2 regions of the Tardiphaga sp. 768_D3_N2_1 genome follow, and region 2 is predicted to be linked to the other one. Evidence: riboswitches for the same ligand, from Rfam matches in the RefSeq annotation. Region 2 holds a riboswitch; the other holds the start of a gene.
The links. Region 2 has a riboswitch for S-adenosylmethionine ahead of metX (homoserine O-acetyltransferase MetX). Riboswitches for the same ligand answer to the same signal wherever they lie in the genome.
Positions count from the first base shown of each region.

Region 1 (3,410 bases), 1.1 Mb from region 2:
CTCGAGGCCGGCGGAGAAGCGGATGAAGCCTTCCGTGATTCCGAGTTCGAGTCGTGCCTCCAGCGGCAGGCGCTGATGCGTCGTCGTCGCCGGATGCGTGACGAGGCTCTTTGCATCGCCGAGATTGTTGGAGATGCGGGCGACTTTCAGCTCGTTGAGGACGCGGAACGCCGCTGCCTTGCCGCCCTTGACCTCGAAGCCGATCAGCGTCGAACCGGCACGCATCTGCTTCTTCACCGTTGCCGCCTGAGGGTGATCCTCGCGGCCGGGATAGATCAGCCGCGAGATCTTCGGATGCTGCGCCAGCACGTCCGCGATCGCCGCGGCGTTCTGCGTCTGCCGCTCGACGCGGATCGCCAGCGTCTCCAGTCCCTTCACCAATGTCCACGCATTGAACGGCGAGATCGAGGGGCCGGTCTGGCGCAGATAGTTGTGAATGTGCTCGTCGATGAAGTCCTTTGACGACAGGATGATGCCGCCGAGGCAGCGGCCCTGGCCGTCGATGTGCTTGGTTGCCGAATACACGACGACATCGGCACCGAGCGCCAGCGGGCTCTGCCAGAGCGGCGTCGCGAACACGTTATCGACAATCAGTCGCGCGCCGCCGGCATGGGCGATCTTGGCGATGGCGCCGATATCGAGCACATCGAGCGTCGGATTGGTCGGGCTTTCCAGGAACAACGACTTGGTATTCGGCCGCATCGCCTTCTGCCACTGGTCCAGATCGAGGCCGTCGACGAGCGTGAACTCGATGCCGTAGCGCGGCAACAGCTCTTCGATGACGTAGCGGCAGGAGCCGAACAACGCCTTCGCAGCGACGACGTGATCACCCTTCCGCAGCGGCGCCAGAATGGCGGTGGTCACGGCAGCCATGCCGGTGGCCGTCGAGCGTGCAGCCTCCGCACCTTCGAGGTCGATCATGCGGTTCTCGAACATCGATGTGTTCGGGTTCGAAAAGCGCGAATAGATGAAGCCGGGGTCTTCGCCCTTGAACCGCGCCTCGCAGGCCTCGGCGGTCTCGTAGATGAAGCCTTGCGTGAGGAAGAGGGCTTCGGACGTCTCGTTGAATTGCGAACGCAGGGCGCTGGAATGAACGAGCCGGGTTTCGGGGCGATAGGACTTCTCAGACATGTGACCTCCAACGTACCCGCGTGACGCGGGCACAAAAAAACCGGCCTGGACGGATGTCCTCAGGCCGGGATCGCATGCTGGAAGGACATGTGTCCCCGGCCTGTTTAGCGACTTATTTTACGTGGCTGCAAGCCGGCCGGCTCAAATCACCACGGGATAACCGTGTTCCTATTCCCGCTTGCCCTTTCCGTCAAGGCAGGCTTGAGATAGCCGGTAAAGTCGCGATTTTTCAGGGTATTGTCCCGAAAGACGACCGAAGGACCAGACCTGTGCCGTTTACGCTCGCGCCCGATGCCGATGGAATTCTGCCCGATAGCATGATCGAGGCGATGGCCGAGGCCGGCCTGATCCTTCCCGAATACGATTTCGTCGAAAACCAGATTCAGCCGGCCAGCCTCGACCTGCGCCTCGGCCCCGTCGCCTATCGCGTCCGCGCCAGCTTTCTGCCCGGGCCGAATGTCACGGTCGCCGAGCGCATCGACGAATTGAAGCTGCACGAGATCGATCTCTCCGAAGGCGCGGTGCTGGAAACCAACTGCGTCTATATCGTGCCGCTGCTGGAGAGCCTCGCGCTGCCGCCGAACATCTTCGCTGCCGCCAATCCGAAAAGCTCGACCGGCCGCCTCGACGTCTTCACGCGCGTGATCGCTGACGGCACCCGCCGTTTCGACGTCATCGGCGCCGGCTATCACGGCCCGCTTTATGCGGAGATCAGCCCGAAGACATTTCCCGTTTTGCTGCGCGAAGGATCACGGCTCTCCCAAGTGCGTTTCCGCGTCGGCGACGCGGTGCTCGATAGCGAAGAGCTGGAAGAGTTGCACGCACAGGATCCGCTGGTCGACAGCGAGACGGCCGATCTCAAGGGAGGGCTCGCTCTCTCCGTCGACCTCTCCGGCGAGAATGCGTCGGGCTTCGTCGGCTATCGCGCCAAGCGGCACACCGGCGTGGTCGATATCGATCGCCGTGGCGGCTACGCCGTCGATGAATTCTGGGAGCCGATCGCGGCGCGCAAGGATGGCACGCTGATCCTTGACCCCGGCGAGTTCTATATTCTGGCCTCCAAGGAATCCGTGCAGGTGCCGCCGGACTACGCCGCCGAAATGGTGCCGTTCGACCCGCTGGTCGGCGAATTCCGCGTGCATTATGCCGGCTTCTTCGATCCCGGCTTCGGCCATGACGGCGCCGGCGGCAAAGGTTCGCGCGCGGTGCTGGAAGTGCGCTCGCGCGAAGTGCCGTTCATTCTCGAACATGGCCAGATCGTCGGCCGTCTGGTCTATGAGCGGATGCTGGATCGTCCGGATGCACTCTATGGCCAGCGCATTGGCTCGAATTACCAGGGCCAGAGCCTGAAGCTTTCGAAGCACTTCAAGGTGTGATCGCTGACGAACTCAAAGACGCAACGAAAAAAAGGCCCGCATCGCTGCGGGCCTAAGTTTTTTCTGGAGATCAAATAGACGAAGATGCGTCCAATTTACTGGACGAAGCCTGCGCCAAAGTTGCCCAGGTTGAAGCGGTAGTTCAGGCCAGCCTTGATCGTGTGCTCGTCGTTCTTGAAGCCGCCGACAGCGAGAGCTGGCGTCAGGAAGGTGACGTTGCCGAAGTCGTAATACTGATATTCGACCTTGCCCGACCAGTTCTGGGTGAACAGGTATTCGAGACCGCCGCCGACGGTGTAGCCATCGCGACCGCCATCACCGCCGAAGCCATTGGTGAAGCGCGAGTCAGCCCAGGCGTAACCGCCCTTGGCGTATACCAGGGTCGGACCCCAAGTGTAACCGATACGGCCGGTCACCGAACCGAGGCCGCGATTGTCGAAGTTGCTGTTGGTGTCCTTGAAGCTGTAGTTGGCTTCCAGACCGAACACCCAGTTCGGCGCAAACTGGTAGTCGTAACCACCCTGCACACCGCCCATGAACGTGCCATCGCGGCTGCCGATCAGCGCGTTGTCTTCACCCGGGAAGGCGCCGCCGATGTGGCCACCGATGTAGAAGCCGGTCCAATTGTAGATCGGAGCAACCGGAGCATAGGCCGGAGCCTTGGTGTAGGGGCGCGCAGCCAGGTCGGCAGCAGACGCAGGAGCAGCCAGGGCAACGAGGGCCAGAGCAGCGGTAGACAGTAGAAGCTTCTTCATCAGGTGTTCCTTCTCGATCCCGACGGGGGATGACGAAGGCAACCTAGACTATTGCGCGGTGATTGCTGTCACACGCGTGCAACAACGTCTCAAACGAAAAAGGCAGCTTTGGCGACCGCGTCGTGCTTATGACACAGCATCGCCCAGA
Region 1 covers NZ_CP197245.1:5,774,868-5,778,277, forward strand. The annotation lists gene AB8A27_RS27125 (O-succinylhomoserine sulfhydrylase) at 1-1,131, opposite strand, end outside; SAM riboswitch at 1,215-1,294, opposite strand; gene AB8A27_RS27130 (2'-deoxycytidine 5'-triphosphate deaminase) at 1,401-2,507, shown strand; gene AB8A27_RS27135 (outer membrane protein) at 2,603-3,262, opposite strand.
Region 1: linked by a shared signal. The riboswitch ahead of AB8A27_RS27125 (O-succinylhomoserine sulfhydrylase) and the one ahead of metX (homoserine O-acetyltransferase MetX) in region 2 are both predicted to bind S-adenosylmethionine.

Region 2 (3,410 bases):
CAGGGCTGTGCGGATTTATTCGCGCGGCTCAGCAGGAAAACGCCCTGCTCTCCGAACATGTTCCAGAACCACCACGGCGCATTGAGCCGTAGCGGGCGGCCATAGAGATCGAGCGCAACGGCACGCTCCATCTTCACGTTGATCTCGTCGCACAGGACAACGAAATCCTTGATGGTACAGAAGTGAATGTTCGGCGTGTCGTACCACGTCGCCGGCAGATTCTCCGTGCGCGGCATGCGGCCGCCGACAAGCAACTGCACGCGCATCTTCCAGAAACCGAAATTCGGAAACGACACGATAGCGCTGCGGCCGATGCGCAGCAGATTCTCCAGCACCACGCGCGGCTGCCGCGTCGCCTGCAGCGTCTGCGACAGAATCACATAGTCGAACGCATCGTCGGGATAGTTGATCAAGTCCGTATCGGCATCGCCCTGCACCACTGCGAGGCCTTTGCCGACACAGCGGTTGACGCCCTCGCGCGACAATTCGATGCCGCGGCCGTCGATGCCGCGGCTCTCCAGCAATTGCAGCAGATCGCCGTCACCGCAGCCGACGTCGAGCACCTTCGAGCCCGGCTTGATCATCTCCGCGACCAGAAGGTGATCGCCACGATAATCCTGCTTGCCGCGCGGCGCCGGCGTCGCCACTGCGGAGTTCAGCGGCAAGGTCTGTTGTGGAAACGCCATCTCTATGCCCCCGTCACAGGCAGGCCGCGCACGGAGGCTGCGGAGTTCAGGAATGCATCGGCGATATCGAGAAACTCGGGCACGTCGAGCAGGAAGGCATCATGGCCCTTGTCGGTTTCGATCTCCGCAAAGGACACGCGGACGCCGCCGGCATTCAGCGCATGCACGACGTCGCGCGATTCCGCCGTCGGGAACAGCCAGTCGGACGTGAACGACATCAGGCAGAAGCGCGTCTGCGTATCGCGAAACGCTTCCGAGAGCTTGCCGTTGTGATCGGCTGCGATATCGAAATAGTCCATCGCACGCGTCAGATAGAGATAGGAGTTGGCATCGAAGCGCTCGACGAAGGATGAGCCCTGATAGCGCAGATAGCTCTCGACCTGGAAATCCGCATCGAAGGAGAATGTCGGCAACTCCCTGTCCTGCATGCGGCGGCCGAACTTGCGGTGCAAGGCGGCATCCGACAGATAGGTGATATGCGCGGCCATGCGCGCAACGCCGAGGCCGCGATGCGGATGCGTGCCTTCCTCGAAATAACGCCCGCCGCGCCAGTCGGGATCGGCCATCACGGCCTGACGACCCAGCTCATGGAATGCGATGTTCTGCGCCGAATGCCGCGTACTGCAGGCGACCGCCAGCGCGGAAAACACGCGCTCCGGATAGGCCGCGGTCCATTGCAGCGTCTGCATGCCGCCCATGGAGCCGCCGACCACGCAGAACAGTTGGCCGATGCCGAGACTGTCGATCAGCATCGCCTGCGCGCGCACCATGTCGGGAATGGTGATGACCGGGAAATCCAGTCCCCAGATCTTGCCGGTGACGGGATTGGTCGAGGCCGGACCGGTCGAGCCCATACAACCGCCGAGCACGTTCGAACAGATGATGAAGTAGCGGTCGGTATCGAGAGCCTTACCGGGACCGACCAGCGTCTGCCACCAGCCCGGCTTGCCGGTGACCGGATGCGGATTGGCGACATGCTGGTCGCCGGTCAGTGCGTGACAAACCAGGATGGCGTTGGATTTGTCGGCGTTGAGCGTTCCATAGGTCTGATAGGCGATCTGGAACGGGGCCAGGTCGATGCCGCAGTCGAGCCGCAGCGGCTGATCCATGCGAAAACCCGCGACCAGCGAGGTTGGATGATCGGCTTCATGGCCGCGCTCATCGGGGCGGACAACCGGACTCTTCACCAGTTCGACATTTACCATCTTGATACCGGCCTCCTCAGGAGGTGCTCAAACCAAAACCGGAATCAGGCCATAAAAAACCCGGCCTGAACAAATAGTTCGGCCGGGATCAAACTGTCCCCGGCCTGTTTAGCGAGTTGTTTAACGTGGCTGCAAGCCGGCCGGCTCAAATGACCACGGAAGTGACAAGATATTAGTCCCACACCTGCATGCCGTCAATATGGGCAAACGAAGCTGTGGCCCGGTCAAATTGACCAACTGCCCTGCGGGAAAATCCTCCATGTTTTCTTTGCTTTCCGGCACCGTCTTACCTAATCAATGGCCGTGCCCGCCGGCTCTCCGGAGCCGGCCCGGCCAAGCTTGACGGGACCTATCACGCCTCCCGTCCCGAAGGTTTTGAACATGTCGAAATTACCACCCGCCCCGCCCTCGCTGGACGAACTGCGCAAAGAGATCGACAGCATCGACGCGCAGGTTCACGCCCTGTTGATGCAGCGCGGCGACATCATCGACCGGCTGATCTCGGTGAAGCAGACCCAGGAGGTCGGCTCGGCCTTCCGGCCAGCGCGCGAGGCCGACATGATGCGCCGCCTGGTGCAGCGCCATCGCGGCATCCTGCCGATCGACACCGTCGAGAGCATCTGGCGGGTGATCATCTCGACTTTCACTTACGTGCAGGCGCCGTTCTCGGTTCATGCGGATGTGTCGCTGGGCGAAAGCGCGATGCGGGATTCCGCGCGCTTTCACTTCGGCTTCACCGTGCCGTATGTCGGGCACTTCAGCGCTGCTGCAGCGGTCGAGGCCGTGGCCAAGTCCAAGGGCGATCTCGCACTGGTCTCGGCCACGTCCAGTCGCACGCCGTGGTGGATCCCGCTGGAAGCTCAGGGCGCGCCGAAGATCATCGCGCGCCTGCCGTTCATCGAACGCGCCGACCATCCGGCCGCGCTTCCCGTATTTGTGGTCTCGCGCGTCGCCGACAGCGCCATGGTGACCGAAGTCGAGATGTGGAGCGTACGGGTGTCGGGCTGGAATGCCGAAACCGCGCGTGCGCTGTCGCCGCTGGCCGAAATCGTCGCCGTGCCGGATACCGCCTTTGACGGCGCGGCGCTGCTGATCTCGATCACGTCGACTTCAAGCCTCGACAAGATCAAGTCGGCGCTGATCGAGGCCGGTGCCTCGGTGCGCTCCACGGCTCTCGTCGGCAGCCACGCAACCCGCTATACCGTGCCCGCCAACGGCGCACCGCGCTCGTAAGCCAATCTGACGTTCCGGAGTTGAAGATGTCCCGTCCCGTGCCGAAGCCCGGCATTCTCGATATCGCGCCCTACACCCCTGGCAAGAGCCCAGTGGTGGAGCCCGGCCGCAAGACCTACAAGCTGTCGGCCAACGAGACGCCGTTCGGCCCATCGTCGCGCGCCAAGGACGCCTTTGCCACCGCTGTCGCGCATCTCGAGGATTATCCGGAAGGCACGTCGAAGGTGCTGCGCGAGGCGCTCGGCAAGCGTTTCGGCCTCGATCCCGCGCAGATCATCTGTGGCGC
Region 2 covers NZ_CP197245.1:4,638,057-4,641,466, forward strand. The annotation lists gene metW (methionine biosynthesis protein MetW) at 1-686, opposite strand, end outside; gene metX (homoserine O-acetyltransferase MetX) at 689-1,891, opposite strand; SAM riboswitch at 1,979-2,058, opposite strand; gene AB8A27_RS21750 (chorismate mutase) at 2,273-3,124, shown strand; gene hisC (histidinol-phosphate transaminase) at 3,151-3,410, shown strand, end outside.